One region of the Pantoea sp. B65 genome, then DNA from elsewhere that is predicted to be linked to it. Evidence: predicted binding sites of a transcription regulator. Region 1 holds the regulator's gene; each other region holds the start of a gene.
What was found. Region 1 encodes PhoB, which activates phosphate uptake and scavenging genes when phosphate is short. Its sites were predicted from a motif close to CTGTCATAAAACTGNCNNAT; they were not measured.
Positions count from the first base shown of each region.

Region 2: a site for PhoB is predicted at 7,638-7,657, ahead of ugpB (sn-glycerol-3-phosphate ABC transporter substrate-binding protein UgpB). Genes of this name have one in related genera too.
Region 3: a site for PhoB is predicted at 7,189-7,208, ahead of phoA (alkaline phosphatase). Genes of this name have one in related genera too.

Region 1 is NZ_JAHXPU010000017.1:211,850-222,802, forward strand. It holds gene JWF83_RS07925 (AraC family transcriptional regulator) at 1-280, shown strand, start outside; gene JWF83_RS07930 (cell envelope integrity TolA C-terminal domain-containing protein) at 277-711, opposite strand; gene JWF83_RS07935 (CsgG/HfaB family protein) at 1,033-1,710, shown strand; gene JWF83_RS07940 (DUF4810 domain-containing protein) at 1,726-2,082, shown strand; gene JWF83_RS07945 (DUF799 domain-containing protein) at 2,079-2,726, shown strand; gene JWF83_RS07950 (SbcC/MukB-like Walker B domain-containing protein) at 2,762-6,439, opposite strand; gene sbcD (exonuclease subunit SbcD) at 6,436-7,653, opposite strand; gene phoB (phosphate response regulator transcription factor PhoB) at 7,894-8,583, shown strand; gene phoR (phosphate regulon sensor histidine kinase PhoR) at 8,598-9,911, shown strand; gene JWF83_RS07970 (PstS family phosphate ABC transporter substrate-binding protein) at 9,931-10,863, shown strand.
Region 2 is NZ_JAHXPU010000015.1:370,636-381,588, reverse strand. It holds gene JWF83_RS04625 (phytanoyl-CoA dioxygenase family protein) at 1-332, shown strand, start outside; gene ggt (gamma-glutamyltransferase) at 370-2,121, opposite strand; gene JWF83_RS04615 (DUF2756 domain-containing protein) at 2,306-2,593, shown strand; gene ugpQ (glycerophosphodiester phosphodiesterase) at 2,590-3,330, opposite strand; gene JWF83_RS04605 (sn-glycerol-3-phosphate import ATP-binding protein UgpC) at 3,330-4,403, opposite strand; gene ugpE (sn-glycerol-3-phosphate ABC transporter permease UgpE) at 4,407-5,252, opposite strand; gene ugpA (sn-glycerol-3-phosphate ABC transporter permease UgpA) at 5,249-6,136, opposite strand; gene ugpB (sn-glycerol-3-phosphate ABC transporter substrate-binding protein UgpB) at 6,223-7,542, opposite strand; gene livF (high-affinity branched-chain amino acid ABC transporter ATP-binding protein LivF) at 7,748-8,461, opposite strand; gene livG (high-affinity branched-chain amino acid ABC transporter ATP-binding protein LivG) at 8,463-9,230, opposite strand; gene JWF83_RS04575 (high-affinity branched-chain amino acid ABC transporter permease LivM) at 9,227-10,501, opposite strand; gene livH (high-affinity branched-chain amino acid ABC transporter permease LivH) at 10,498-10,953, opposite strand, start outside.
Region 3 is NZ_JAHXPU010000036.1:349,211-360,163, forward strand. It holds gene JWF83_RS15805 (dihydrodipicolinate synthase family protein) at 44-967, shown strand; gene JWF83_RS15810 (YhcH/YjgK/YiaL family protein) at 1,048-1,536, shown strand; gene JWF83_RS15815 (MFS transporter) at 1,536-2,843, shown strand; gene JWF83_RS15820 (molecular chaperone) at 2,878-3,423, opposite strand; gene JWF83_RS15825 (phosphatase) at 3,460-4,197, opposite strand; gene ghrA (glyoxylate/hydroxypyruvate reductase GhrA) at 4,254-5,195, opposite strand; tRNA gene JWF83_RS15835 (tRNA-Ser) at 5,455-5,542, shown strand; gene phoA (alkaline phosphatase) at 5,721-7,127, opposite strand; gene JWF83_RS15845 (MFS transporter) at 7,251-8,570, opposite strand; gene JWF83_RS15850 (hypothetical protein) at 8,567-9,202, opposite strand; gene JWF83_RS15855 (amidase) at 9,239-10,588, opposite strand; gene JWF83_RS15860 (DUF2848 domain-containing protein) at 10,599-10,953, opposite strand, start outside.

The sequences.
Region 1 (10,953 bases):
ACTGCAGGGTGAACCGGTTCTGGAAGAAGTGGCGGAAAAAATGGGGCTGTCAAGCTGGTCGCTGCAGCGTCGGCTGCGTGACGAAGGCTTTAGTTTTACTGCGCTGGTGGATAAAGTGCGCTGCGAAATGGCGCGGCACTATCTGCAGCAAAAGCAGCTGCCGATTTCGGAAATGGCGCTGCTGCTGGGTTACTCGGAAGTGAGTGCTTTTTCACGCGCTTTCCGCCGCTGGTTTGGCATCAGTCCGCGCCAGTGGCGTCAGGATGAGATGGCCGGTTAGCCGGGCCTGAAATCAATCATGATTTTGCCAGGGATATGTTTGGGCGGCGGCGGCAGGTAATCTGCACTGCTTACCACTCCCCAGGCTTTTTTGCACAATACCTCATCCCCTGAAGTACTCAATACGTTGTAACGGCCATGGCGTCCCCAGCTAATGGTTAGCGTGCACTCGCGCCCGCGATAGTGGTCAGCATCGTAAAAATTACGCCGGATCCCGTACTGCATCTGAGCGTAATAGTGACAATCCTGCTGCGACATGCCCGCTGGCGGCGTGCGGCACTGTTTTTCCGCCTGTTGCTGCAACTCCCGGGCGTCAGGAGGGGGCAGTTTGGGGTGGCGACTGGGGCTGACTGACTGGCAGCCCGCCAGCATCAGTACCAGCACGGTCATTCCCGCCGCTATCATCCCTGTCCGCTGCATCGCTGGCGTCATTTTATCCCCCGGATTGCTAAAGATTTTCTCATGGCAGCCGATAGCTTACAACGTTAGCTTTCTGCTGACAGGTTATTCCAGCATTGCCTGACCATTTACAGATAATTCCCCTGCGGCCTGGCAGCAGCCAGCATTATTGGCGGCAAACAGAATAAAGCAAATCAGTTAATAACGGTAATAAATTATATTTTACATCATGATTAATCTATTTTTCGTTTAGCGGAAGTTTGTTTTATTGCTGCTTCCGGCGTGACAGGAATCTGTTTACCCCGGTTATTAATCGCGCGCTGCTGGTTTTTTAACTTCATTCATGGAACAGAAATGAAAACTCATTATCAGCTTATTGCTTTAACGTTATTGAGTAGTGCCGTTATTAGCGGCTGCGCCACAGAGTCGTCACGTGCAATAGAAGCCCCTCAGGTTACTGCTGCCAGCCAGCCGGCCTGGCAGGGGGTGAAAAGCCCGATTGCCGTGGGGAAATTTGATAATCGCTCGTCTTATATGAACGGCATCTTCTCCGATGGCGTCGATCATCTGGGTAATCAGTCCAAAACCATTCTGATCACTCATCTCCAGCAGACCGGGCGTTTTAACGTGCTCGATCGCGCCAACCTTGACGAACTGAAAGCCGAAGCAGGCTACAAGCGTAGCCTGCAGTCAATTAAAGGCGCCGATTATCTGGTGACCGGCGATATCACCGAGTTTGGCCGCAAAGAGGTCGGCGACCAGCAGCTGTTTGGCATTCTGGGCCGCGGCAAAACGCAGATTGCCTATGCCAAAGTCAACCTGAACATTGTCGATGTGGCGACCGCAGAAGTGGTTTATTCGGTGCAGGGCGCCGGAGAGTATGCCTTGTCAAATCGTGAAGTGGTTGGTTTTGGCGGTACTGCCAGCTATGACTCCACGCTAAATGGCAAAGTGATGGATCTGGCGATTCGTGAAGCGGTAAATCATCTGGTCAGCGGAATTGAATCCGGCGCCTGGCGTGCGGTTAAATAATAAACGGAGAAGAAAATGCGCATTGTGAAATATACGCTGGCAGCGGCTACGGCTCTGCTATTAACCGCCTGCGCGGAAAAAACCAGCACCACCTATTACTGGGGGGAATATCAGCCGTCATTATATAGCTATTACAAACATACGGCGGCACCGGAAAAAGAGATTGAGACGCTGAACGCGGTTATTCAGCAGGCTAATGCGAAAAATAAACCGGTAGCCCCGGGATTGCATGCGCAGCTGGGTTTGTTATATGTCAATACCGGCCACCCGGATCTGGCTTTCCGCCAGTTTACCGCGGAGAAAACCGCTTTTCCTGAGTCCTCTTTCTACATGGATTTCCTGATGCGCAACAAGCAGGGAGCAGCACAATGAAGAAAATCTTAGCCATTGCCGCACTACTGGCCACGGTTACCCTGACCGGTTGCGTGAAGAAAACCCCCTATGATTATTCAGCTTTCCGTGAAAGTAAGCCGGCCTCGATTCTGGTGCTGCCGGCGGAAAACCATACCACGGATATCAGTGCCGCCCACAGTTTTGCCTCGCTGGTGACGCAGCCGCTGGCGGAGTCCGGCTACTATGTTTTCCCGGTGGCGGTGGTGGAAGAAACCTTCAAACAGAACGGGTTAACCAATGCCAGTGATATTCGTAGCGTGCCGCCGGCAAAACTGCGCAGTATCTTTAATGCTGATGCGGCGCTGTATATCGACATTACTGATTACGGTACCAAATATATTGTTATCGACAGTGTGACGCGAGTGAGCGCCACTGCCAGACTGGTGGATTTGCGCAGCGGTAAACAGATCTGGAGTGGCCTCGCCACCGCAGCGAATAACGAGCAAGACAATGGTAATCAGGGGCTGGTTGGCATGCTGGTCACTGCGGCAGTTAAGCAGATTGCCAATAATATTAGCGATGGCGCGCACGATATTGCTGTCGTCACCAGTGACCGCTTACTGACGGCTAATAGTAATGGCGGTATTCTGCCAGGTCCGCGCGCGAAAGCGGCAAAAATCTGATCGCCAGGGGCGCCGTTGCGGCGCCCCCTGTGCCCTCAGGCCGCGGGCGTCTCCAGTTTGCTGTAGCCCAGTCCGTTAACTTTTCGCACCTTAATCTGCACCGGAATTCGCTCTTTCATCGCTTCAACATGGCTGATAACGCCGATGGTTTTACCGCTGGCATTCAGCGCATCCAGCGCATCCAGCGCGGTATCCAGCGTTTCAGCATCAAGGGTGCCAAAACCTTCATCAAGAAACAGCGACTCGATACGGGTTTTATCACTGACCAGATCGGAGAGCGCCAGCGCCAGCGCCAGACTGACGAGGAAGCTTTCTCCACCGGACAGGGTGCGGGTGTCGCGTCGGGCATCCGCCTGCCAGGTGTCGATCACCTGTAACTCCAGTGCTTCCTGCGATTTGCGCTGCAGCAGATAGCGACCATGCAGGCGGCCCAGCTGGTTATTGGCCAGCCACACCAGATGGTCGAGAGTCAGCCCCTGAGCAAACTTGCGGAATTTATCGCCGGTGGCGGAGCCAATCATCTCATTCAGCCACGCCCAGTCCTCCAGCTGCTGTTCGCCGGCGGCAATTTGTTGTAACAACCCCTGTTGCTGCTGACGTCGCTGCCGATCGCTCAACAGCTGCTGACGTGCCTGGCCCTGCTGCTGCGCATTATCGCGCACCTGCAGACGCAGGCTATCGATCTGTTCCGTGAGCCGCTCCGGTTGATCGGTAACATTGTCTGGCTGCTGCGCCTGATGCGCCATCAGCGCCTTATTTGCCTGCTGTTGCAATGCGCTGGCTTGTTGCAGGCCGCTCTCCAGCTGTTTCTGCTGCGCGCGCAGGGCGTGCGCAGTGTCATCATCCAGCAGCGCCTGAGTAAAGGCGCTCTCATCGGCAAACGGACTTTTGCTCAGCGCGCTGCTCAACTGCTGCTGCGCTTCCTGTAGTCGCGACTGTAACGACGAAAGTTGGTTATTTAGTGATTTATGCTGTCCGGTCAGTGTATTTAGCTGACTCTGCGCCGTCAGCCACAGTTGATGCTGTTCTGTACAGCGCGCCTCGGCCTGTACGGCCTGCTGCTGCAGCCGCTGTCGTACCTCCGCGATCACTTGTGCGCCAAACAGCTGCTGGCGCTGTTGTTGCATTTCGCTGCAACGCTGACGGGCGGCCGCCAGCTCGCTGTTGCCGCGCTCCAGCCGCTGTTGCAGTTCTGCCAGTTCGGCGCTATTGCTCTCCTGACGACTGTGTAATGCGGCCAGTTTGGGGCCGAGATCAGCAAGTACTTGCTCACCCTGCTGCCAGCGCTGCCACTGCTGCTGACGCTCCTGTAGCCAGCTTTCCACCGCCTCAGTGGCCGGGACGGTAAACTGCCAGGCAGCCAGTTGCTTCGTCAAATCCTCGCGCTGTTGCTGTGCCTGCTGACGTTCCGCCGATAGCTGTTTTTGCAGTTCGGCCAGTTGCTGTTGCGCATAACTCAGTTGCTGTTGGGCCAGTAGCTGTGACTGCTGCTGTTTTTGCAGCGTCTGCTGCTGGATGCCAAGCGCGTCTCTGGCCTGCTGGCAAAGCCGCGTAGCCTGCTCCAGCTGCTGCAGTGACTGTTGCAGTGCCGCTTCCTGCTGTTCCTGGCGCTGCAACCAGCTGGCGACGGCTTCGCCATCCAGCGCGGCCATATTTACCCGCGCCAGCGACTGACAGAGTTCCAGCCACTGCTGTTGCCGCTGCGCAATATCGCTGTCGGTCTGCTGGCGATCTTGTTGCTGTTTTTCCAGCTGCAGTTTAGTTAAGCGAACCTGTTCACCCTTAGCGGTGCCTTGCTCGAACAGCTGCTGCACTTCTTTTTCCAGCTGTTGCAGACGCAGCTGATTGCCGGAAAGCTCCAGCGACTGATATTCGGCGATCGCCGGATGCTGGCAGGAGCCGCACAACGGGCAAGGCTGTTGCGGTTGTAGCGCCGCACGGTACTGCGCTAAGTCAGCGATTTGTTGTTCCAGCTGGCAGCGGGTCTTCAGATCTATATGGTGCTGCTTCTTCTCTTTAAAGGCGCTGCGCAGCGCGGCCAGCTGCTGTTCATCCTGTTCCAGCTGCTGGCTCAGCGTCTGGAGTGCGGTTTGTTGTTTCTGCTGCTGCTGACTGAGCTGGATCAGTTGTGGCGAAAGCAGAGCCAACTGCTGACGTAACGGGCGTTGTTGTTGTAACTGCTGTAACCCGGCGCGCAGCACTGCTTCCGGCTGTTGCTGCTGTAACAGATTGAAGGCCTGTTCAGCCTGATTAAGCTGCTGCTGTGCCGCCTCCTGCCGGGCCTGTAACGGTGTGACCTGCTGAACCAGCTGTTCCAGCGCCTGGTTTTGCCCGGCGATAGCCTGTAACTGTTGCTGTTCACGTTGCTGCAGCGAAGTAAGTACCTGCTCGCTTTTTTGCAGGTGGTTAAAGCGCTCGCGCCACAGCAGTAAAGATTCGCCCCATTGCGCCACCTGCGCATGCTGTTCACGCCACTGCTGATGCTGTTGGCGCTGCTGCCGTAACTGGTTGATTTCCTGCTGTTGCTGCTGCTGACTCTGCTGTTTTTGCTGTTGCGTCAGCTGAAGTTCACTCAGTGCCTTGCTCAGCTGCTCACACTGCTGCTGCAGGCTGGCCAGCTGATGGTCCAGCGGGATAATCTGTTCATTAATCAGCGTCTCCTGTTGCTGACGCTGTGCCAGCAGTTGCTGACGCGACGCTTCCGCCTGCTGTTGCTGCTCGCTGAGAGTTTGCCGCCGGGCCGTCGCCTGCTGCTGCTCGGCGCTTAGTGCGTTAATTTGCTGTTCCAGAACAATAATGTCCTGCTGATACTGGTTGCGCTGCTGCCACAACGGACGCAGCTTCTCTGCCGGTTCCGCCTGCGCCAGTCGTTGCAGTTGCGGCTGCGCCTGATGGCAGGCCGTTTCTGCCTGCTGAAGCCGCTGTTGAGCCTGCTGGCAATCCTGCTGTAACCGCTGTTGTTGGGTCAGCCACTGCTGTTGAAACTGCAAGCCGTTCAGTGACTGAGTGAGTACTTGCTCCTGCGAAATCAGTTGATCCAGCTGCTGTTGCAGTGCCTGGCGCGCCTCTTCATCCAACAGCGCCATGCCGGAAGCCTGCGCGCGCAAATTATCCAGCGCGATACGCGTACTTTTATGGCGTTCGAATACCTCCACCGAGAGGCGACCATAGATTTCGGTGCCGGTCAGCTCTTCCAGCAGCTCTGCCCGTTCACTGGCTTTAGCATTGAGGAAGGCGGCGAACTGACCCTGCGACAGCATCATCGATTTGGTAAAACGATTAAAATCGAGGCCGGTAAGGGTTTCGGTCATCTTCAGCTTGTCGTTGACCTTATCGGCGACAATGCTGTTATCGGCGCAACGCGCCAGCTCGACGCGCGGCGCCTGCAGATTGCCATCCAGCGCGCCACGCGCACGATTCTGGCTCCAGAATGCGCGCCAGGCGACGCCTTTCACTTCAAATTCGACTTCAGCCAGACATTCGGCGGTATCGCGGGTAATCAAATCATTCTGCGACTGGCTGATGCCGCCGAGGCGTGACGTCTGGTGATACAGCGCCAGGCAGATGGCATCCAGCAGAGTGGTTTTACCGGCGCCGGTCGGGCCGGTGATGGCAAACAGACCGTTGCTGGCAAAGGGCTCGGCGGTAAAGTCGATTTTCCATTCGCCTTTCAGCGAATTCAGATTTTTAAAGCGCAGCGTTAAAATTTTCATTGCTGTTCCTCGCTGCGAACCGCATCCAGGGTGGTGGCAAACAGCTGCTGTATTCGCTGTTGCCGCTGCGTGTCGCTGCTCTCTTCCTGTGCCAGCCGTCGGCTGAAAACCTCTTCGACACTGAGTTCATTCAGGGTTTCGTTATTCTGACGTGCGATAACATTGTCGCGCTGCTCACGACTGCGGCGCAGTAGTACCACCTCGACCGGCAGGTCGTCGGTCAGCTGCTGGATGCGCCGCTGAATATCGTTAAGGTAATCTTCGGTGACAATTTCAATATCCAGCCAGACGTTGCTGCTGGCCGTGGTGAATTGTGTCAGTTGCTGTTCGATCTGCGCCAGCGTGCCTTTAATCATGCACATTGGCTGAAATAGCGGGATTGGCAATGGCTCCACCCGAACCCGTTGCTGGCCAGCAAACTCGACCAGGAACACGCTTTTCGCTTTACCGGTTTCATCGAAACTCAGCGGGATTGGCGAGCCGCTATAGCGGATATGCTCGCTGTCGGCAACGCGCTGGGCGCGGTGAATATGCCCCAGCGCAATATAGTCGGCGGGAGGGAACGCCTGCGCCGGAAAAGCATCCAGCGTGCCAATATAGATATCACGTACCGCGTCACTTTTGCTGACGCCGACCGTGGTAAGGTGACCGGTAGCAATAATCGGTAATGGTAACGCCAGCGCCTCGCGCTGGCGCAACGCCTGCTGATAACAGCGCTGATAGTGTTCGCTAATCGCTTCCTGCAGGCTTTGCTGTTTCTCGCGTCCTGATTGTCCGGCCTGGCTGCGCAGGATATCGCGCGGGCGTAAAAAGGGAATGGCGCAGAGTAACGCCGCCGGATTGCCCTGGCGATCGTTTAGCAGCAATACCTGGTCGGCAATCTGTTCACTGGCGGCCGCGATGACACGGGTATTCAGGCAGGCCAGCAGATCGCGCGATTCATTTAGCGTGGCGACCGAATCGTGATTGCCGCCCAGTACGACCAGCTGGCAGCCGGTTCGCTGTAGCTGCACAATAAAACGGTTATACAGTTCACGCGCATAGCTCGGCGGTGAGCCGGTATCAAAGATATCACCGGCGACAATGACCGCATCGATTTGATGTTCTTCTACGGCCAGGATCAGCCAGTCGAGAAACGCCTGATGTTCCGGCGCGCGGCTTTTAGTGTAGAAGAACTGGCCGAGGTGCCAGTCCGCGGTGTGGATGATGCGCATAGAACTCCCTGCATATCGGTGATACTGCAATTCACATGATTCAGGATACAAACGGTAACCTGAGAGGGCGATTATAAACAGAGTGGCCGAAAAGCGGGTGAGCAATTGCCAAATCTGGTTTCACAAAAGTGTGACAAACCGGATTCCGGGGCGTGCTTTTTTCATAAAACTGTCATAAAACTGACGCATAATGGCGCCGCGAACCCCAGTGACAAACCGGTCACATCAGCAGGAGCAATAATGGCTAAGCGCATTCTGGTAGTCGAAGATGAAGCCCCAATTCGTGAGATGTTGTGTTTCGTCCTTGAGCAAAATGACTATCAACCGATAGAAGCGGAAGATTATGACAGTGCGATAAATTTACTGATCGAACCGTGGCCAGATCTGATCCTTCTTGACTGGATGCTGCCAGGCGGCAGCGGCATTCAATTTATTAAACACCTGAAGCGTGAAGCCATGACGCGCGATATTCCGGTGATGATGCTGACCGCGCGCGGCGAAGAAGAAGACCGGGTGCGGGGGCTGGAAGTGGGCGCGGATGATTACATCACCAAACCTTTTTCGCCCAAAGAGTTAGTCGCGCGAATTAAAGCGGTGATGCGCCGTATCTCGCCAATGGCGGTTGAAGAAGTGATCGAGATGCAGGGGCTGAGCCTCGATCCCTCATCACACCGGGTGATGGCTGAAACCACCCCGCTGGATATGGGGCCGACCGAATATAAATTACTGCATTTCTTTATGACGCATCCTGAGCGTGTCTACAGCCGTGAACAGCTGCTGAATCACGTCTGGGGTACCAATGTTTATGTTGAAGATCGCACTGTCGATGTTCACATCCGCCGTTTGCGTAAGGCGCTGGAAGTCACCGGCCACGATCGTATGGTGCAAACGGTGCGCGGAACGGGGTATCGTTTCTCCGCTCGTTTTTGATCGGAGTCTGAACCGTGCTGGAACGCCTCTCCTGGAAGAGATTGCTGCTGGAACTATTGCTGGCCTGTCTGCCGGCACTGATACTGGGTCTGCTGTTCGGCTATTTGCCGTGGTGGCTGTTAGTGTCAGTGCTCGGCGTGCTCGGCTGGCACTTCTATAATTTACTGCGCCTGTCGCACTGGCTGTGGGTCGACCGCACCATGACGCCGCCTGCCGGTCACGCCAGCTGGGAGCCATTGTTCTATGGCCTCTATCAAATGCAACTGCGTAACCGTCGTCGTCGGCGCGAGCTGGGTAACCTGATCAAACGTTTTCGCAGCGGCGCCGAATCGTTGCCGGATGCGGTAGTGCTGACCACCGAAGAGGGCAATATTTTCTGGTGTAACGGGTTGGCGCAGCAACACCTCGGGCTGCGCTGGCCGGAAGATAATGGCCAAAATATCCTGAACCTGCTGCGTTATCCGGAGTTTTCCCGTTATCTGCGTCAGCGCGACTTTGCCCGGCCGTTAACCCTGGTGCTGAATAATCATCGTCATTTAGAGTTCCGCGTAATGCCTTACAGCGAAGGTCAGTGGTTGCTGGTGGCGCGTGACGTCACCCAGAAGCATCAGCTGGAAGGGGCGCGGCGAAACTTTTTCGCCAACGTCAGCCATGAGCTGCGCACGCCGCTAACCGTGCTGCAGGGCTATCTGGAGATGATGAATGATGCGGTGTTGGAAGGTCCCTCGCGTAACAAAGCGCTGCACACCATGCAGGAACAGACGCGACGGATGGACAGTCTGGTAAAACAGCTACTGACTCTGTCACGTATCGAGGCAGCTCCGGCGATTGATCTGCAGGAGAAAGTCGATGTGCCGATGATGTTACGGCTGGTACAGCGCGAAGCGGAAACCCTGAGTAACGGACGTCATGAAATTCATTTTCATACCGATCCGCATCTGCAGGTGTTTGGCAACGATGATCAACTGCGCAGCGCCATCTCTAACCTGGTGTATAACGCGGTGAACCATACGCCATCCGGCACCCGGATTGATATCAGCTGGTTACGCGATAAAACCGGCGCGCACTTTGCGGTAAAAGATAACGGGCCGGGTATTGCCGCTGAGCATATCCCACGTCTTACCGAGCGTTTTTATCGCGTGGATAAGGCGCGCTCCCGCTCCACCGGCGGCAGTGGCCTCGGGCTGGCGATCGTCAAGCATGCGTTAAGCCACCATAATTCGCGGCTGGATATTACCAGTATTCCGGATATTCAGACCTGCTTCAGTTTTACGCTGGCGCCACGGTTGATTGTTCATGCGGAATTGCCGGAGAATGCTACGCGTTGACCATTAACAGGCGCAAAGCATGAAACAACTGATTCTGATGGCGCTACTGCTGCTGTCTGCGACGGCGACGGCAAAAGAGGGGATGCTGGCGGGAAATCTCACCAGTGTCGGCTCTGATACGCTGGGGAATTTAATGGCGCTGTGGGGCGAGAATTTTAATCGTCAGTATCCCGGCGTTAATGTGCAGATTCAGGCGGCCGGTTCTTCTACTGCACCTACCGCGCTGGCGGCTGGCGCCGCGCAACTGGGGGCGATGAGCCGTCCGATGCAGGCCGGAGAACGTCAGTTGTTTGCTGATAAGTATGGCTATGCGCCGCTGGCGATACCGGTCGCGATGGATGCGCTGGTGGTGATGGTGAATCAGGACAATCCGCTAACGGCGATCGACAGTCAGCAGCTGGACGCGGTGTTTTCAGCGACGCGTCGCTGTGGCGCGACGACGGTGCCGGAAAAATGGGGCGATCTGCAACTGAAATCTGCACTGTGGCAGCAGCGCGCGCTGCAACGTTTTGGCCGTAACTCCGCTTCCGGCACCTGGGGTTTTTTTAAACAGCAGGCGTTGTGCGGCGGTGATTTTCGCCGTGATGTCAGTGAGTATCCCGGCTCGGCGGCGGTGGTGCAGGCAGTTGCCGCCACGCTTAACGGTATTGGTTACGCCAGTATCGGTTTTCATATTAGCGGGGTAAAAACGCTGGCCATTGCGCGTGATGGCGCGGCGGCGGTGAGTCCGAGCACCGAAAATATTCGTAACGGTAGTTATCCGTACAGTCGTCCGCTGTATATCTACGTTAATAAGGCGCCGGGTAAGCCGCTGGAACCACTGACCCGTGCTTTTCTGCTACAGGCCATTTCCGCGCAGGGGCAGGAGCTGGTGAAGCGCGCGGGCTATTTACCGCTTTCGGATACGCAGCTGCATCAGGCGCAGGCGTTAATCAATGGCTCCCCTCTGTAGGGCGGATTGATGCCGCCCGCACCGCCATGATGAATTTTATTCATCACCGATGAAATATCCTCTGTTGCACCTGAAGAATGCTCATGTCAC
Region 2 (10,953 bases), on a different contig from region 1:
ACCTCACCCATGACCATATCCGCACCGCCAACCTGCTGCAGGTCTCCTCCAGCTTTGGTAAAGCGATGGAAAAAGTCAATTATATCACCGTGCTGAAACAGATTTATCCGGCGCTACGTTTACGGACGCTGCCGGAAGCGGAGCTAAACGCGGTTATCGCAGCGGCGGGAGAAGGCTATTCCTTCCCGACCAATCTGGATACCGATCCTCCTTCCAGCGGGCTGGCGCCGATGACGCAGCAGCAGCTGTTACGGCTGGCGCTGACGGAGAAATGGCAGCCAGAGGCGTTTAATGCCGCACTGGATGAGCATCAGTTAAAGCGGCAGGCCTGAGGCATTGAGCACCGGGCGGCATCAATGCCGCCCCCTATCAATAACCCGCGGTTAAATCGCCCACTGAACGTGGATCCGACGCCCCATACAGCATACCATCCGGGCCAATCATAATGCTCTGAGTGCTGCCCATCGCTGGCTGCACCTTCACATGCTGCCCTTTACTTTCCAGCAGCCGCAAGGTATCCGGACTAAAACCTTTCTCCACGCGTAGCTGATCCGGTAACCACTGATGATGAAAACGCGGTGCATTGGTCGCTTCGGCGACATTCATCCCAAAATCGATACTGTTGACCACCATTTGCAGCACCGTAGTGATAATACGGCTACCGCCCGGGCTACCGGTAACCAGCCAGGTTTTCCCCTCCTTTGCCACAATAGTGGGGGACATGGAGGACAACGGACGTTTATACGGTTGCACCGCATTGGCCTCACCGCCAACCAGCCCATAAACATTTGGCGTGCCCGGTTTGGCCGAGAAATCATCCATTTCGTTATTCATCAGAATGCCGCTATTACCCGCCACAATGCCGCTACCGAAGTAGGTGTTCAGGGTATAGGTCACCGCTACTGCATTGCCGTCTTTATCCACCACCGAAAAATGGGTGGTTTGATTGCTTTCATACGGCGCCAGCTTGCCGGGTTTGATATCCGCCGACGGACGCGCTTTGGCAACATTGATCTGCGCCGCCAGTGATTTGGCGTACGCTTTACTGGTCAGCGCCTGCCAGGGCACCTTAACGAAATCCGGATCGCCGAGATATTCGGAGCGGTCGGCATAAGCATACTTCTCCGCCTCCGCCATCACCTGCATCGCATCAGCGCTGCCGAAGCCCATTTTCGCCAGATCAAAGTTTTCCAGGATATTCAGGATCTGCACAATATGAATACCGCCGGATGAAGGTGGCGGCATCGAGAACACTTCATAACCACGGTAAGTGCCGCTAATCGGCTGGCGCTCCACCGCGCGATAAGCCGCCAGGTCGGTTTTGCTCAGCAACCCGCCATGCCGGGCCATTTCACCGGCAATATCGTCGGCAATCGCCCCTTTATAAAAGGCATCCGGCCCATCGCGGGCAATCAGCCCTAAGCTGCGTGCCAGATTATGCTGCACCAGACGTTCACCTTTCTGATAGGGGGTACCGTCGGCTTTATAAAAGATCGCCTTACTATTGGCATGGTTGACCAGCACCTCTTTGCCGTAGGTGTTCAGATCATCGGCCAGTGCGTCATTGACCACAAAACCATTACGCGCCAGTTCAATAGCGGGTTGCAGTAAACGGCTGAGCGGCAGGGTGCCGTACTTGCGCGCGGCTAAGGCCAGACCGGCTACGGTACCCGGAGTGCCGGAAGCCAAAGGAGAGGTCAGGGACAGCTTACTGTCAGCATTGCCCTGCGCATCAAGGAACATATCGCGGCTGGCTTTGACCGGCGCCATTTCACGGAAATCAATCGCGGTGGCGCGTCCCGCGGCAGTACGCAGCAGCATAAAGCCACCGCCGCCAAGATTACCGGCCTGCGGATGGGTCACCGCCAGGGCAAAGCCAACCGCTACCGCGGCATCCACCGCGTTGCCGCCCTGCTTCAGAATATCGACCCCCACCTGAGTGGCCAGCGCATCTACCGACGCCACCATCCCGTGGCGATCTTTCACCGGATGGAAACTATCCGCATCGACGCCGTAGGAGACCGGAGGGGATGGCGGTGACGCCGCACTGGCGCCCTGCCAGAAACAAAAACATACCATCAGCGACCAGGAAACACGTCGCATAGTGCCGGTTTTGATCATCCTGCCACACCTTTTTATGATTGTTTACATTGGGGTTACATCTGTTAAGTCTGTACCAGATAAGCAAAAAGGCGAATATAAAGTCAAATTCAGCTGATTCCTGACTTCATTCGCCGGCAGAGCAGTTAAACTTAAGCAAGATGACGGAGATTCGGCGGATTATCTGCCTGATGGAGGAAGCATAATGAAAAGATGGTTACTTATTTTTGCCGCACTGTTACCACTCAGCAGCGGTATGGCGAATATGCTGAACAATAGCAGCGATCCGAACCAGCCGGGCTATAACCCAAGCCAGCAGCGGATGAAACAGCAGATGCAGACTGACCAACAGCAACAGGTTCTGAAACTGAAACAGGACCAGCAACGTCAAAGCCAGGATCAACAGCGTAAAATGCAGGAGCAGCGTGACAGTGCCCGGCAGCGCATTATCAAAACGCAGCCGGGCAATAACAGCACTTCACAACAACCTTAAGCGAAGTTTGGTCCGATGGTGTCGATGCGATCGGTACAGATGGCATCGACACCCCAGCTCAGTAACTCACGTGCACGTTCGGTCTGATTAACGGTATACACCAGGATATATAAGCCGGCCGCTTTTAGCGCAGCGGTACGCTCCGGGTTTAACAAACGGTAATTCAGATGGATAGAGGTGCAGTCGAGCGCACGCGTTAATTCCTGCCAGTTATCCTGCCACTCATCAAGCAGCAGACCGCGAGGCAGCTCGGGAGCCGCCAGCTGCGCCGCCGCTAATGCCTGATACGAGAATGATGACAGCAACGGCGCCGTTTGGCCGCGCCACAGTTCACGTGCCGCCAGCGCTACCGCCGTGCCGGTTTGCTGATCCAGCCCGCTGGTTGGCTTAATCTCAATATTCGCCATCATATGATGTTGCTGGCAGCGTGCCGCGACGTCGCTCAGCAACGGCAGCGGTTCATGCTGGAACTCACGGCTAAACCAGCCGCCGGCATCCAGCTGCTGCAGTTTTTCCCACGGCTGTTCGCCGGCAATCCCCCAGCCATTACTGGTACGGTCGAGGGTATCGTCATGCAGCAGAAACGGCTGCGCATCCTGCGACAGTTTGACATCAAACTCGATCATTTTATGGCCATATCTCGCCCCGACATCAATCGCCGCCAGGGTATTTTCCGGTGCCAGCTTACCGCCGCCGCGATGGGCGACAATCGCCGGATAGGGCCAGGCTTTATTTATCATTCCAGACGCATTCCTGTAATCGAATCAAAAAAGTGTAGCGCGCTGGCGGGCAGATGCAGCCATAAACTGCTGCCGACTGGCGGCCGTTCCACATGCGGCAGGCGCACTACTACACTGTTACCGCCCCATGTGCCATGGGCCAGATTATCCGCGCCCAGCATCTCCAGCGTCTCCACCACCAGCGGGATACCGCCCGCTTCGCGCCCGGATAGCTGAATATGCTCCGGACGCACGCCCAGGGTCAACGGGCGATTCGCCCATTTCGTTTTGGCCTGCGCAAGTGGCAACGTAAAGCCCGGTGACAGCGTAAAACCGGTACCGTGACTATTGACGCTGCCTTCCAGCAGGTTCATTGACGGCGCACCAATAAAACTGGCGACAAACCGTGTAGCCGGACGTTCATAGACTTCAACCGGGGTTCCCAGTTGCTCAACGATCCCTTTGTTCATCACCATCACCCGCTGCGCCAAAGTCATCGCCTCAACCTGATCGTGGGTAACATACAAACTGGTGGTATTCAGCCGGCGATGCAGCAGTTGCAATTCAAGACGCATCTGCACGCGCAGACGCGCATCAAGGTTGGAGAGCGGCTCATCAAATAAAAACACCGCCGGTTCGCGCACAATCGCCCGCCCCATCGCTACACGCTGGCGCTGGCCGCCGGACAGCTCACGCGGGCGGCGTTGCAACAGCGCATCCAGCTCCAGACTGCGCGCGGCTTCCAGCACCCGCTGGCGAATCTGCTCTTTACCCATACCACGAATTTTCAGGCCCCAGGCTATATTCTCTTCCACACTCATATGCGGATAAAGCGCATAGTTCTGGAACACCATCGCGATACCGCGATCTTTCGGCTCCAGATCGGTCACGCGCTGGGTATCAATCCAGATATCGCCGCTGGTTACGCGCTCCAGCCCGGCAACCATACGCAATAGCGTCGATTTTCCGCAGCCGGACGGGCCGACCATCACCATAAATTCGCCGTCGTTAATCGTAACATTGAGCGGCTGAATGACCATGTTTTTGCCGTCGTAGGATTTGGTCACCGCCTGAAGTTTTACACCTGCCATCTGCTATTTCTCACTCTCAACCAGCCCACGCACAAAGGCGCGCTGCATTACCATTACCACCACCACCGGTGGGATTAACGTCATTAACATTGCGGCCATCACCAGATTCCACTGGGTGGATCCATCACCGCTGGAGATCATGGTGCGAATACCCGCTACTGCGGTGCCCATGCTGGTATCACTGGTAATCAAAATCGGCCAGAGATACTGATTCCAGCCGTAGATAAAGGTGATGACAAACAGCGCCGCCAGATTGGTTTTCGATAGCGGCAGCACGATATCCCAGAAGAAGCGCATCGGGCTGGCGCCATCAATGCGTGCCGCCTCCAGCAACTCATCCGGTAACGACATAAAGAACTGACGGAACAGAAAGGTGGCGGTCGCCGAAGCCATCAGCGGTAGCGTCAGGCCGGTGTAACTGTCCAGCATATGCAGATTAGCGATCACCTCCACCGTCGGGAAAATACGCACTTCGACCGGCAGCATCAGGGTGATAAAAATCATCCAGAAAAAGAAGTTGCGCAGGGGGAAACGGAACCATACCAGCGCAAAGGCCGACAGCATGGAGACGCTGATTTTTCCTGCGGTGATCGCCAGCGACATAATCGTGCTGTTCAGCAACAACACGCCGATCGGCGCGCTGTTGCTGCTGACGCCGTTATGCCAGAGGATGCTGAGGTTGTGCCACAAATGGCCGCCGGGGATCAGCGTCATGGGGACCTGATAGATCTCAACGTTATCCAGCGTGGCGGCGACAAAGGCGACATACAGTGGAAACAGAATGGTGAGAATGCCAAGGATCAGCATGGTATGACTGAAAAAGGTCAGCCCGGGGCGGTTTTCGATCATTGGTAACGCACCTTACGCTCGACATAACGGAACTGGATCACCGTCAGCACAATCACCAGCAGCATCAGTACCACCGACTGGGCGGCCGATGAGGAGAGATCCAGGCCGGTAAAGCCTTCGCGATAAATTTTGTAAATCAGGGTAGTCGTGGACTGCACCGGGCCACCGGCGGTTGCGGCATCAATCACCGGGAAAGTATCAAAAAAGGCATAGACCAGATTCACCACCAGCAGGAAGAAACTCACCGGGGCGATCAGCGGCAGCGCCAGATAGAAGAAACGGCGCACCGGCCCGGCGCCATCGATCGCCGCGGCTTCAACCAGCGAACGTGGGATCGACTGCAGGGCGGCAAAGAAGAATAAGAAGTTGTAGCTTACCTGCTGCCAGACCGAAGCCAGCACCACCAGAAACATCGCCTGACCACTATTCTGCGCATGGTTCCAGTTGTAACCGAGCAGGGCAAGCATATGGGTGATCAGACCAAGGCCGGGGTTAAACAGAAACATCCACAGCACCGCGGCAATCGCCGGAGCCACCGCGTAAGGCAGCAGTAACAGGGTCTGGTAAAAACCTTTCAGGCGCAGCACATAATCGACCAGTGCGGCGAAAAACAGTGAGATCAACAGGCCACAGCCGGTGACCAGCCCGCTGAAGATCAGCGTGGTCCAGAATGAGGCCAGATAGTATTCATCGTTAAACAGCTGCGTGAAGTTTGCCAGACCGACAAAACGGCTGGATAACCCAAAGGGATCGACGCTCTGCACCGAGTACCACAGCGCTTCTCCGGCGGGCCAGAGAAAAAAGATGGCGGTGATCAGCAGCTGCGGAAAGACCAACAGATAGGGGAGCCAGCTGGTGCGAAAACCGGGACGAACAGAGGACATAGTTTAGCTCGGCGTTGAAGGGAATTTCAGGCGGCATCTCTGCCGCCTCCGTAGGGGACGCCGTTAAGCGCCCCGCGCGGTTGGTTTTATTTAACCTGTTGCTCAAAGCGGCGCAGCAGCTGGTTGCCACGCTCAACGGCGTTATCCAGCGCTGCCTGCGGCGTTTTCTTACCGGTCCAGACGCCTTCCAGTTCTTCATCCACCACGGTACGAATCTGCGGCATATTGCCTAAACGCATCCCTTTGGTATAAGGCAATGGCGGCTTATTCAGCATCTGGCGCGTAGCGATATCCGACCCCGGGTTTTGATCATAGAAACCGGATTTGCGCGTCAGCTCATAGGCTGCAGTGGTAATCGGCAGATAACCGGTTTTCTGATGCCATTCCGCGGCAATTTCCGGCTGGGCGAGGAACTGCATAAATTCCGCTACGCCTTTGTAGGTATTGGCATCTTTACCTTTCATCACCCACAGGCTGGCGCCGCCGATAATGGCGTTTTGCGGTGCGTTTGGTACGGTCGCGTCGTAAGGCATCATGCCAACGCCGTAGTTAAATTTGGCGTAGTGGCGAATATCGGCCAGTGAGCCGGAAGAGGCGGTGGTAATCGCACAGTCACCGTTATAGAACTTCTCGGTGGACTCATCTTTGCGGCCAAAGTAGGTGAAATCACCTTTCTTGTTCATATCGGCCAGTAGCTGGATATGGCGTACCTGGATCGGTTTATTAAACTCCAGTACCGCATCCGTCCCGCTAAAGCCGTTATTCCGCGTGGCAACCGGCAGAGCATGCCAGGCGCTAAAGTTTTCAATCTGGATCCAGCCCTGCCAGCCGCTGGCATAGCCACACTGCATCCCGGCGGCACGCAGTTTGGCGCTGTAGTCGGCCAGATCCTGCCAGGTTTTCGGTGGCTGTTCCGGATCCAGCCCGGCTTTTTTAAACGCGTCTTTGTTGTAGTACAGCACCGGGGTCGAGCTGTTAAACGGCTGGGAAATCAGATGGCCGGTTTTTGCGTCGCTGTAGTAACCGGAAACTGTCGGCACAAACTGTGATTCATCAAAAGCGATGCCGGCATCCTTAAACACGTCATACACCGGCTTAATGGCTTTCGATGCCATCATGGTCGCGGTGCCCACTTCATATACCTGTAAAATGGCAGGCGCCGTGCCGGTACGCACTGCCGCGATCCCTGCGGCCAGACTCTGGTCGTATTTGCCTTTATAAACCGGGACAATTTTGTAATCAGGATGAGCCTGGTTAAAACGCTGGGCCAGAGAATCAACCTCTTTGCCTAACTCGCCGTCCATGGAGTGCCAGAATGGGATGTCGGTTGCAGCCACTGCATGGCCGGTAAGCGCGAACCCCAGCACAATGCTCAGTGCGGTATGACGAAATGTGGTAAATGACATATCAGCTTCCCATGACATGATTGTTACGCGCGATTTCACGCATTTTATGTTCGGGAAGTAACATGACATGCAAAAATGACAGTGAGATAAACGTCTTATGACGGCAGTGTGACAGAGAAGTGACGCTAAGATGGGTTACAGGGGCAGCACGCTCGCCGCCCCTGCGCATCGCCAGGGGCGACATTTATGCCGCCCGTTGTAGAGATTAACCGCCGAGATAAGCGCTTCTGACCGCCTCATTCGCCAGCAACGCATCACCAGTATCTTCCAGCACCACATGGCCGTTTTCCAGCACATAGCCACGGTCGGCCAGCTTCAGCGCCTGGTTGGCGTTCTGCTCGACCAGGAAGATGGTCATCCCTTCGGCACGCAGCTGCTCAATGGTATCGAAGATCTGCTGGATAATAATCGGCGCCAGACCGAGCGATGGCTCATCCAGCAGCAGCAGACGCGGCTGGCTCATTAGCGCGCGGCCAATCGCCAGCATCTGCTGTTCACCACCGGACATGGTACCGGCGCGCTGCACGCGACGCTCCAGCAGACGCGGAAACAGCTCATAAACCCGCTGGATACGCTGCTGATACTGCTGCCGCTCGGCGAAGAATCCGCCCATTGCCAGATTCTCTTCCACCGTCATCCGTGAGAACACGCGGCGCCCTTCCGGTACGATAGCGATCGCTTCACGCATAATACGTGCCGTTTGCCAGTCGGTAATATCCTTACCATCAAAGCTGATGCTGCCGCTGGAAGCACGTGGCTCGCCGCACAGAGTGCCGAGCAGCGTGGTTTTCCCCGCCCCGTTGGCGCCAATCAGGGTCACAATTTCCCCCTGACTGATATGCAGACTGACATCATGCAACGCCTGAATTTTGCCATAATGGGCACTGACGTTGCTTAACGTTAATATCGGGTTCGCCATCTTACGCCTCACCTAAATATGCGCGGATAACATCCGGGTTATTGCGGATCTCTTCCGGTGTGCCATTCGCCAGCGGCGTTCCCTGATTGACTACATAAATGCGGTCGGAAATTCCCATTACCAGCTTCATATCGTGTTCAATTAACAGTACCGAGACTTTGTGCTCGCCACGCAACTCGGCAATCAGCTCATCCAGTTCGTGCGTTTCACGTGGGTTCAGCCCGGCCGCCGGTTCATCCAGCATCAGGATCTCCGGCTGCGTGACCATGCAGCGGGCAATTTCCAGCCGACGCTGCTGGCCATAGGCAAGGTTACCCGCCGAACGGTTAGCCAGCTCCAGCAGACCAACGCGTCGCAGCCAGCTGGCCGCGCGCTCCAGCGCCTCATTTTCGCTTTTACGAAATGCCGGCGTTTTCAGCAGGCCGGAAAACACACCGCTTTTCAGATGCTGATGCTGCGCTACTAACAGATTTTCAATCACCGTCATTTCACGGAACAGGCGCACGTGCTGGAAGGTACGCACGATACCCATGCGGGCAATTTTCTGCCCTGGCAAACCTTCAAGGTGCTGATCGCGCAGCTTAATGCTGCCGCCGGTCGGGCGGTAGAACCCCGTCAGGCAGTTAAACACCGTGGTTTTACCCGCACCGTTCGGGCCAATCAGCGAAACGATCTCTTGCGGATGCAGTTCCAGCTTTACATTGTTGACGGCCAGCAGGCCGCCAAAGCGCATCATCAGGCCATCTACGGCTAACAAAGGCTGACTCATGCCTGCTCTCCTTTGCCATCATGCTTTAACTTCAACTGCGGACGCTGCATTGGCAATAATCCCTGCGGACGCCAGATCATCATCAGCACCATCAAACCACCCAGCACTAACATGCTGTATTCGTTGAGGTCTCGCATCATTTCACGTGATACCACCAGCAGTATCGCCGCCAGAATCACCGCAAACTGTGAACCCATGCCACCCAGTACCACAATCGCCAGCACAAACGCTGACTCGGCGAAGGTGAAAGATTCCGGGCTGACAAACCCCTGGCGCGCGGCAAACAGCGTACCGGCAAAACCAGCAAAGGCGGCACTGATGGTAAAGGCGGTCAGCTTGATGCGACGCGGGCTTAACCCCAGCGAACGACAGGCAATCTCATCTTCACGCAGCGCTTCCCACGCACGTCCCAGCGGCATACGCAGCAGGCGATTAATCACAAACAGCGTCAGCAGCACCAGCAGTATCGCCACCATATACAGGAAGATGATGCGGTCGCCCGGGTCGTACTCAAGGCCAAAGAAATTATGGAAAGTATCCCAGCCGCCATCGCGCACGCTGCGGTTAAATTCGAGACCAAAGAAAGTCGGTTTCGGGATCTGACTGATACCATTTGGCCCGCCGGTAAGTTCGGTATTATTCAGCAGCAGGATACGCACAATTTCACCGAAGCCGAGGGTGACAATCGCCAGATAGTCACCGCGCAGACGCAATACCGGGAAACCGAGCAGCAGGCCAAACAGCGCCGATACCAGCCCCGCCAGCGGCAGACACTGCCAGAAACCAAGGCCGTAGTAGTGGTTCAGTAACGCAAAAGTATAGGCGCCAATAGCGTAGAAACCACCATAGCCCAGTACCAGCAGGCCGGATAAACCCACCACCACGTTCAGACCGAGACCCAACATCACGTAGATCAGCGTCAGCGTGGCGATATCCACCGTGCCGCGCGATACCACAAATGGCCAGACAATCGCGGCGACAATCAGCACCAGCGCCAGCAGCTTCTGCTTTGGCGTAGAACCGTCAAAGCTCGGCAGCACAAAAGACGGACCGGAGATTTTCTTCAGGCCGCTCTGGAACGCCGGGCGCAGTAACTGGAATAAAAACACCACCGCACACCCGACGGCAATCCAGTTCCAGCGCACGCTGCCGGCGTTATTCACTACCAGATGGGTGCCGTCGAGGTTCAGGCGCATCCCCATAAAAAAGGCAGCCAGAATCAGCAGCATCAACGCCGAGACAATGGCGTTGACCAGATTAAGCTGTTTCATACTTTCTCAACCTCCGGACGGCCCAGGATACCGGTTGGCATCACCAGCAGCACCACAATCAGCAGCGCGAAGGAAACCACATCTTTATATTCGGTACTGAGGTAAGCGGAAGTCAGCGCTTCAGCGATACCCAGAATCAGCCCCCCCACCATCGCGCCAGGGATACTGCCAATGCCGCCCAGTACCGCAGCGGTAAATGCTTTCATCCCGGCCATAAAACCGATATAGGGGTTAATCACACCATAGAACTGACCCAGCAACACGCCAGCCACGGCCGCCATCGCCGCGCCAATCACAAAGGTCAGCGAGATCACCCGGTCAGTGTTAATCCCCAGCAGGCTGGCCATTTTCAGATCTTCAGCACAGGCACGACAGGCGCGGCCCATGCGGGAATAGCGAATAAATACCGTGAGTGCCAGCATCGCGAGGAAAGTAACCGACCAAATCACCAG
Region 3 (10,953 bases), on a different contig from region 1:
ATTTAACCATTAGCGACAGTGACACTGTCGCCAGGAGATAAGAATGAAACAAATTGAAGGCATTGTGCCGGTTATGTTGACGCCTTTTACCGATGATAACCAGATTGATTATCCCGGACTGGGGCGCCTGATTGACTGGTATTTACACCAGGGTGTGGACGCGCTATTCGCAGTCTGTCAGTCAAGCGAGATGCAATTTCTCAGTCTGCAGGAACGCGTTGAGCTGGCGCAGTTTGTGGTGAAAAAGGTCGCCGGACGCGTACCGGTTATCGCCTCCGGTCATATCAGTGATGCTATCGACCTGCAGATTGAGGAGCTGACGGCGATGGCCAACAGCGGCATCGATGCGCTGGTGCTGGTGACGAACCACCTTGATGCGAAAAATGAAGGCAGCGAGGTGTTCTTTAACACGCTTAATCAGCTACTGAACGCGCTGCCATCTTCGATGCCGCTCGGCCTGTACGAATGCCCGGCGCCTTACCGCCGCCTGCTGAGTGATGAAGAGTTCAGCTTCTGCGCCAATAGCGGCCGCTTTGTGGTGCTGAAGGACGTCAGCTGCGACCTGCCTACGGTGGTTAAACGCGTCCGTCTGGCGGAAGGCACGCCGCTGAATATTATTAACGCCAATGCGGCGATTGCCTGGCCGGCAATCCAGGCTGGCTCGAAAGGCTTCAGTGGGGTGTTTACGAACTTCCATCCGGAGCTTTATCACTGGCTCTATCATCATGGCGCAGAACAGCCTGAACTGGCCAATGAGCTTTCGCTGTTCCTGTCACTTGGCGCGGTTACCGAAACACTTGGCTACCCGAAAAACGCCAAGATCTACCACCAGCGTCTCGGCACGTTCAACAGTGAGTTCTGCCGGGTAAATAAAGATAACGTGCTGGAAAAATTCTGGGGCCTTGGCGTCTTGCTGGATCAAATCCATCAGGGCACGGCGCTGTGGCAAAAGAAAATCGCGGGCTAACCCTGTGGAAGGATGGCGTAGCGATGCGCCATCCGCTGTACCTGAATACCCGCTAACAATAACGATACGGGAATAAAACCATGATTATTTGCGATCGCCAGGATTGGGCGAGGGAAAAACACGCCCTTCACCCGGTCATCAGCCAGGCCATTGGCTGGATTGCCGACACCGATCTAAGCGCTTTACCTACCGGGAAATATGACATTTTACCGGACAATAAAATGTTCTGCCTGCTGCAGGAGATGAACACCGTCCCGGCCGCGGAAATGCGCGCCGAGTCGCATTTCCGCTATGTGGATATTCAGTATCTGTTACAGGGTGAGGAGAGCATTGGCGTCGCCCGTGCTCATCCGGATCACCGGGTAACGGAAGATCGCGCTGAGCAGCACGATATTGTGTTTTATCAGCACACCATTAATGAATCGATGATTGCTCTTGAGCCCGGCATGTTTGCCGTGTTCTTTCCGCATGATGTTCATCGTCCCTGCTGTCAAACCCACGGCGAATCGGCGATCCGCAAAGCGGTAATCAAAATTCACCTGAGCTTGTTCACCCACGAGAACCCATGATGAAAAACGGTCAATCTACGCTGGCTGCGGAGAATATCGCCTCCGCTGCCGTGGCGGGCACGCCACTGGTCTCGCGCTTGCGCTGGGGCATCATTCTGATTCTGCTGACGGCGGCGGTGGTCAATTACCTTGATCGCGCCAATCTCAGTATCGCCAATACCACTATCGCTGCCGAGTTTGGTTTCTCGCAGACGGAGATGGGTCTGCTGCTGTCGGCATTTCTCTGGCCGTATGCGCTGGCTAACCTGCCCGCCGGCTGGCTGGTGGATAAGTTCGGCCCGCGGCGTATGTTCTCCTGGGCGCTGGGCTTATGGTCCACCTTCACCGTGCTGGCGAGCTTTGTTAACAGCTATTCGATGTTTTACGGCCTGCGAATGATGCTTGGCATCTCCGAATCGCCATTCTTTACCTCCGGTATCAAGATCACCCACCGCTGGTTTGGCGAGAAAGAGCGTGGTCTACCGACGGCCATTATTAATACCGGTTCGCAAATTGCCAACGCCATTGCCCCGCCGATCCTCACCGTTCTGCTGTTGACGCTGGGCTGGCGCGGGATGTTTATCGCCATCGGCCTGATGGGTATTCCGCTGATTGTGGCGTGGCTGAAGTTCTATCGCGATCCTGACGCGCGTGAAGATGCGCTGATCCATGCCGGACACCGTACTGTCGCCAGCGCGGACAGTCGTCGCAAAGTCAGCTGGGGCACCCTGTTTAAGCAGAGAACCACCTGGTTTATGGTGCTTGGTAACTTCTCGATTATGTTTACCATCTGGGTTTACCTGACCTGGCTGCCAAGCTATCTGGAAAAATCACTCGGCTTCAGCCTGAAAGCGACCGGCTGGATCGCTTCAATTCCGTTCCTCGCGGGTATTCTCGGGGTGCTGGTGGGCGGTATGCTCTCCGATCGTCTGGTCCGTCGCGGCATGAAAGCGATTGGCGCACGTAAAATCCCGATCGTAATGGGTGCGGCGCTGGCAGCCTGCTTTGTCGCGCCGATTCCATTTGTCAGCAGTACGCCACTGGCGATTACGCTGCTGTCGCTGGGCTACTTCTGCTCGCAGATGCCGCAAGGGGCGATCTGGACGCTGGCAACGGATATCGCGCCAAAAGAGCAGGTGGCGTCACTGGGGGCAATTCAGAACTTTGGTGGTTTCCTCGGCGCGGCGATGGCGCCGATTGTAACCGGCATTATTCTTGATATGACCGGCAAGTTTACCAACGTGTTCCTGTTGGGGGCGGCGCTGCTGATGCTGGGCGCCATCAGCTACGGTATGTTTGTTAAGAAACCGATTAAGCTGGGTGATTAAACGGTGTTCAGGGCGACATAATGTCGCCCTGATTTTATTCTTCGGCTAACTCATCACGCATTGCCTGTACGGCTTCACGGCTGATGGCCGCCAGCGTACGGTAAAAAGCCGTGCCGGCATGAGCTTCTACTTTGCCAAGAAACTGGCCGCACCAGGGCATCAGGTAGTCATCAAACAACGCAATTTGCGCCTCAATCTCATCCTCTTCGGACTGATCTTCCAGCCAGGACGCCGCCAGCAACAAAGCCCCGAAATGGTCAGCCGGGCCGTCACTTAACGGCATACCGCGCTGCTGTAAAAAGGCGCGGACCGCAACTTCCTGCGGACCGTTTTCCCACTGCGAGCCATACGGCGGCACCTTGCAGTCACTGCCGACAAACAGCGCGTTGTAATCCGCCGCCAGCGCTTGCGGATCGCTGTTCTGCTGCAGACGGGTTAATAACTCATCCTGCTCCAGCGGCCAGTGCTGCTGCAGCTTGCCTTCACGTAGCATGGTAAATAGCGGCACCAGCAACGGATCCTGCGGCTGCCGGTTAAACAGCGAGCCGAGAATACGGCAGATGATGGAAAACTCATTCATTAATATCAATCCATTCAGAGGTTAAGTGTGACAACGTCACAAGTTAGCAAATTCTTCTATTCGCGCGCGTCCACGCATCTCCAGAAAATCCAGCAGACGGCGCGGCGTGACATTTAACACCCGATCTTGCGGAAAATCCACTTCCTGCATAATGCGCAGGCAGTGCTCAAAATTACCGAGGGTGAACGCGGTGTGGGAGTCAGACCCCAACGCAAGACGGCCACCGGCATCACGCACCGCCGCGGCAATCGCGCGACAGTTAGGTTCACTGCCTGCCCGCGAGGTAGTAAATGAGGAGTTATTCAGTTCCAGCGCCACATCATATTTTGCGGCGGCGGCGGCAATCGCCGGAATATCAACCGGGAACTTGGGATTACCGGGGTGCGAGATAATATGCACATCGCCATTGGCCATCGCGGCAATCATCGCCTCGGTATGGGTGGCTTTATCCTGCGGTGGAAATACCGGTTCATGAAAACCGGCAACCACCAGGTCGACCGCATCCAGCATCGGACCGGTACAGTCGATATCACCGCGGGTATTTTTAATATTGGCTTCAATGCCGCGCAAAATACCGATGCCATCCACCACCCGCGGCCAGATACGCATATTAATAAAATGCCAGGCATGCGGCGCATCGGCCATATCGGGGCCGTGGTCAGTAATGGCGAACAGTTTGATATTGCTGGTTTTAGCTTGCACCACGTAATCGTGCAGGGTGCTGTAGGCGTGGGTGCTGGCAACGGTGTGCATGTGAAGATCAACCGGGTACATGATAATTTTCTCCTGACCGAATAAGGCAAGGATAGCATCCCCTGCCCGTTCGGTGATTAGTAACCGCGCGTGATATCGACCTGTCCTTCCGGCATCGCGCCCGCTTCGCGCTGTAAAATCGACTTAGCAATATAGTCCATCGCTTCATCCGGTAAGGTCACCGCCGCATTGTGCGGCGTGATTGTGACACGCGGATGTGACCAGAAGGGGCTCTGCTCCGCCAGCGGCTCGGTAGCAAAAACATCCAGAGCGGCGGCTTTGATCTCCCCGGCATCCAGTGCCGCCAGCAGATCCTCCTCCACCAAATGCGCGCCACGGGCGAGGTTCAGGACAAAGGCGCCGTGGTTAAGCTGACTCAACAGCTGGCGATTGATAATGCCCACGGTTTGCGGGGTATTTGGCAGCAGGTTAATTAATACCTGGGTACCGTGGAGGAAATCACTGAGTTGATCGGCTCCGTGGTAGCTGGTAACCCCCTCGATCTGTTTGGCAGAGCGGCTCCAGCAGCGAATCGGGAAGCCCCAGACCTTCAGACTTTGCGCGACGCTGCTACCCAGCACTCCTGCGCCGAGAATGCCGACAGTAAAGTGGTCACGATGATAATTTTCCAGCCACTGCCACAGTGCCTGCTGCTTTTGCAGATTATAGTCATCAAAGCGCCGGAACCAGCCGAGCACGGTATAGACCGCATACTCCTGCATCTGCCGGCCCATCCCCGTATCTTCGAGGCGGAACAGCGGCACGCCGGGCGGCAGCATTTCAGGATGCTGTTTAAGTTGCGAAAGAATGTCATCAACTCCGGCGCCAAGGGCAAATACCCCTTTCAGCGCGCTGCGCCCCTGCAACATCGCCAGCGGCGGAGTACGGACTAATGCGTAGTCAGCAGGGGAATTATCGCCGGGCAACCATTTACGCACGGTTGCCTGCGGCAGACGCTGCTGTAACCCGTTGATCCAGGTGGTAGCGTCAAACGTTGGGTGATAAAAAATAATGTCCATTTTGGCTCCTGTTTTTTTCTCAAGGCTCGGGGAAAACCGGCGTGCTGGCAAGTGAAAATTTATCAGGGAGCGATTTTCTGCGGTCGAAAATGCGGATGGCCAATGCGATCAATTCATTTTTTGCGCCATTCGCTGGGTTTCGCAGCAAAATGCTGCAAAACTGTCTGTTCGCATGAGAAGATGATGAAAGAATATTGACGCGATACGTGGAAATCCCTACATTAGCGCCCGTCGACAAGCGAGTTGCCGGCAATAATATGGTGAGGTGTCCGAGTGGCTGAAGGAGCACGCCTGGAAAGTGTGTATACGGCAACGTATCGAGGGTTCGAACCCCTCCCTCACCGCCATTTTCTGCATCAGAGCCCGAACTCAGGTTCGGGCTTTTTTATTAAACAGTCGGAAGTGGTCGCCAGCGCGCAAAGCCAGCGCTGAGATTCTGCTAAATATCCATCTGGCAGAACTGCGCGAACATATGAATCTCACCCAGAGCGATATCGCTGCTGCTGGCATCAGGCAACCTACGGATTACTTAATCCCCATCGCCGCGCGCATGGTATAGAACAGATCGGTCTGGTCGGTCAGGCCAACCACATTAGCCGCATGCGGACCATAAGCAGCGATACGCAACTGCGTACCCGTATGCCCCTGCGACTCCTCTTCTGAGTTACCGTAGCTGATGGTCATCAGGCCACCCTCTTTGGTGTTCAGCGTCTGCGTCAGCCCCGGCGCCTTGCTGTCATTGGCGATAATCTGGCTGGAATGCGCATGGTCAGCAGTGACAATCACCAGAGTGTTGCCATCTTTACGCGCAAACTCCAGTGCCTTCTGTACTGCTTCATCCAGATCGACAGTCTCGCCAATCTGCCCGCACGGGTTAGCGGCATGATCCTGTTTATCAATTGAGGCGCCTTCCACCTGCAGGAAGAAACCGTTCTGATTTTTACTTAATAACGCGATAGCTTTATCCGTCATCTGGGCCAGCGTTGGCGTGCCAGCCGGACGCTCAGCATTGACTTCGCAACTGATCGGCTTGCCATCCAGATTGCCGTGATAGCTGGCTTTCGGCCCCTTCCAGCGCACCGGCATATTGCCGTCAGCAAACAGCCCCAGCAGCGGCTTATCCTGACTGACTTCAGTGATGCCATTCAGCGCGTCAAGATCGCTCACCAGTTGCCAGCCACGCAGCTTAGCCTGTTCTTGCAAGGTCTTCCCCTGCCATTCTCCGGCTTTCGCCGTTTCGCTGAAGGTTTTACCGCCACCGCCGAGCGTAACGTCGGCACGGGCATTCAGCAGCTGTTCAGCGATCGAGCCTTTGCCGCCTTTCTCCAGCGCATTGGTCGCGCAGAGTTCACTGGTTTTTTCCGGGCCGTAGCATTTACGGGAAGTGACATGCGCAATCTGCGCCGCCGGGGTCGCATCTTCCAGCTCGGCGGTGGAGACGTTGCCGGTCCCCTTTCCTGCCGCTTTGGCTATTTCCAGAATCGTCGGGTGATCTTTGCCGTTAACATCAACCCCAATGGCGCCGTTATAAGATTTCACCCCGGTGCTCCAGGCGGTTGCCGAAGCAGCGGAATCGGTTACGTAATCAGGTTTGTGGGTTTTTTTATCCAGGGCGTAATGGGTGTACTGACCGGTGAGCGGCAGCGCATCAATCCCCTTAAAGAAGCCGCCCGCGCCTTCAGCATAATTACGCGCGGCAGTAATTTCGGAGTCACCCATGCCATCGCCAATCAGCAGAATGACGTTTTTCGCGGTAGTGTTGGTTAGCGACGCTTTTAATGCTGCGGTTTGATCTTCTGTCAGACGACGCGCGCCGCCGGGCTGAGTGAGGTCGCCCTGCGCAGCACGGCTGTAAGCGGCGATATCAGCATAACCGTGGGCGGAAAACAGCGTGGCGATCAGTGACAGGGTGAACAGGGTGGTCTTTTGCATTAAGTCGTATCTCCGTGAAAAAACTTTGCCAAATATTTCAGGGAGTCAGTCTGCGACACAACCATGACATTTTTGTGTCATGGCTGTGTCATTCAGATGGCAGTGTCATCACTGACCGCTGAGTTACAGAGGTTTATGTGCGGTCTCTTTGGCTTTCCACAGGGCGAAAAAGGTAATCAGCAGCGCCAGTACCACATACAGCGAAACCCACAGCGTACTCCCCAGCTCTTTATACAGGCTGGTAATAATCAGCGGCGCGAAACCACCGCCAATAATTCCCGCCAGGGTATAGGCCAGTGATGAACCGGCGTAGCGGACATGGGTCGGGAACTGTTCCGTAACAAACGCCGCCTGCGGCCCGTACATCATGGCGTGGATCAGTAATCCCCCGATCACCCCAAGGCAGATTAACCACGGCTGAGCGCTATCGAGCAGGGCAAAGAAGGCAAACGCCCAGATCATCGCCAGCAGTGCGCCGGTCATATACACCGGACGCCGGCCAATGCGGTCCGACAGCGCGCCAAACATGGGTACGGTAAGCGCATTCCCCACGGCGCCCAACATAGTGGCCAGCAGCGCCAGCGGACGCGGCAGATTCAGCACCGTAGTGACATAGGTCAGGGTAAATACCACCACCAGCGCATACAACACATCGGAACCGATGCGCGAACCACCGGCAATCAGCAGTGCGCGCGGATGTTGCGTGAATACTTCCTTCAGCGGCGTATGGGTGGTTTTTTTACTTTTCTCCAGTTTAAGGAACGCCGGCGTTTCCCCCACGCCGCTGCGTAGCCAGAGCCCAAAGACCACCAGCAGCAGACTGAGCAGAAAAGGAATACGCCAGCCCCACAGCTGAAATTGTTCGGCCGTCATCAGCAGCGTAATCAGGGTGATCAGACCGGTTCCCAGCAAAGTGCCACAGGAAGGCCCGACCTGAGCAAACGAAGCGTTACGCCCGCGCTGATTCGGTTTACCGTGCTCCATGGACAGTAGCACGGCGCCCGCCCACTCACCGCCAAGGGCGATCCCCTGCATAAAGCGCAACGTCACCAGCAACACCGGGCTCCAGATGCCCCAACTGGCGTAACCTGGCAGCAGCCCCATCAGAGCGGTGGTGACCCCCATAATCACCAGCGTGGTGACAAGCACAAAACGACGACCAAGCACATCGCCCAAATGTCCAAACAACATGCCGCCAATCGGGCGCGACACATAGCCAACCGCGTAGGTCGAAAATGCCAGGATGGTCCCCACCAGCGGATCAAACGACGGGAAAAAAACGTGGTTAAAAATCAGCGCCGCCATAATGTTATAAACGGTAAAATCATACCATTCGAGCGCGGTACCGATAGAGCTGGCTGCCGCCAGACGACCGGTTTTCGGTGGATTATGCTGCGTATTTTGCGCTTGCTGCCGCGGATTATCAGTATTTAACAGCGTCATGATGGCATCTCCTGGCGGGTTAACTGCCAGCTCAGGGCATAAAAACTGGCGCGGGCATCAAGTGACTGACTGGCGAATGCGGCCAGACGCTGACTGGCGTCCAGACTGCTGCTCTCAATCAGCATCATCGGTAACAACTGGCGATTTTCACGCGCCTCTTTCGGTAGCGGCGTACTGAGCTCCGTGTCGGGAACCAGCATGCTGGAGCAGATAAACCCCGCTTCGGCAAACAGGCGTTCTCCCAGATGGCGCACCGTGGCGGCAGAGTGATGCGCCGTCAGCGTCAGAATGGCCAGATGGCTGCCGCTGCCCAATCCCACTTGCGCCTCGATAGCGCATACCCGACGCATCGGGTCGACCATTTTATGCAGATTACTCACCGACCACGCCGTCTGACGGGTAAAGGCGGCATGGTAAGCCGGGCGGGTAAAATCGGCCAGCGCAGTGGTTTTATACAAGCCGAGATATTTACGACTGTCGTCAAGTGCCTGATAGCGCGTACCGCTTAAGAAACCGTCGATCGCCACGCGCTCTGCCACATGCTCACGGTCGTACCATTGGTTAAAATCGGCTTCATCAGCCGGGTTAACGTCGGTCGCAACCAACAGCATTCCCTGGGTGGAACTATTCATCGATTTTCTCCTGCAAGGTGTCCGGTAAATAACACGTTATGCCCGCTTCAGGGCCTGCTCGATACTTAGCGCCCAGCCAATCAGTTGATTGTCCTGCATCGCTAAGGCGGAAATCATCAGCCCAACGGGCGCGCTGCCCGCCAGCTGACAAGGTAGGGAAATGGCGCAACCATCAAGGAAATTGATGATCGCCGGGTTACGCAGCATGGCGCCGTTCACGCGGAAATAGTGTTCTTCGTCCGCTTCAAGTTCAGCGATAGTCGGCGCAATGGTGGGCACCGTCGGCATTAATAACGCGTGATAGCCAGTCAGCCGGGCGCTGACGCGCTGCTGCCAGTCGGCACGCTGCTGTTCAAGGGCGATACGGTCGGAGGCGGTGAGTTCGGCGCCGCGGCGGATACGGGACAGTACCCGCGGGTCATAGTTTTCCGCCTGGCTGGCAATCAACGACTGATGCCACTGCCACGACTCCAGCGCGGTAAACCCGCCGCGCGCATTGATCGCTGCCAGCCCGGCAAATTCGGTAAGCGGCAGGCTATCAACGCGGGCGCCCTGCGATTGCAGCCGCTCAATCGCCTGATAAAATGCGCTGGCTACCGCCTGATCGAGGCCATCCAGCACCAGGGTTTGCGGCACGGCGAAACGCGCAGCGGCTAAATCCTGCGCCACTGGCTGCAACGGCTGGTCGGCGATCACCGCGTCCAGCAGCAGGCAACTGCTGACGTCATGCGCCAGTACGCCAATCGAGTCCAGCGACGGAGATAATGGCTGCATACCGGCGGCATTAATGCGCCGCGCCGTCGGTTTAAAACCGGTCAAACCGCACAGCGCCGCCGGGATACGTACCGAGCCGCCGGTATCGCTGCCAATCGATCCCAGACACATACCATCCGTCAAGGCCACCGCGGCGCCGGAAGAGGAGCCGCCGGGAATACGGCGGCTGGGGCGATCGAAGGCATTGGCTGGGGTGCCGTAATGCGGATTGATACCAAGACCCGAGTAGGCAAACTCGGTCATATTGGTTTTGCCAACTATCACCGCGCCCGCCTGCAGCAGACGATCCACCACCGCCGCATTCGCCGTGGCGGCGTCTGCCGTCGCCAGTACGGTTGAACCGCCGGTCGTCGCCTCGCCAGCAACGTCAAACAGATCTTTAATCGCTACCGGGATGCCATCGAGCGGGCCGAGCGCCTGCTGCCGTGCACGACGGCTGGCGGCAGCCAGCGCCTGCTGACGGGCGCTGGCGTGATACACTCGGGTAAAAGTGCGGGCACCTTCGCCGTCGGCGGCGTCGATCGCACTTAATGCCGGTTCCAGTAATTCACCCGGCTGACAGATACCTGCGGCCAGTTGTTCACTGGCTTGCTGAAGAGTGACGGTTTTCATTGGCGACTCCTCAGGCGACAACCGGCAGCTCAATGCTGCGGTATTGATGAGTAATACTGCGGCCGAGGGTTTCATCCACCAGCTCCATACGGAACTCGCTGGCCGGGCGGATCCCGCCAATCGCCGCCATGGTGCCGCAACTCATTGCCAGACCATTATCAGGCATCGCCCCTGACGCCTCGCCGCTAATATAGCGGTCCAGCAGATCCAGCGGCGTACGCAGACTGGCCAGCGTCCCCTGCTGATAAAGCGTCCATTCCCCCTGCTCGCGGATCCATGAACGTAAAATCAGGCTATCCCAGTGCCCGAGTACCTGTTTCATTGCCCATGCCTGGCGCGCCACCGGTTTGACGCATACCTGCTTT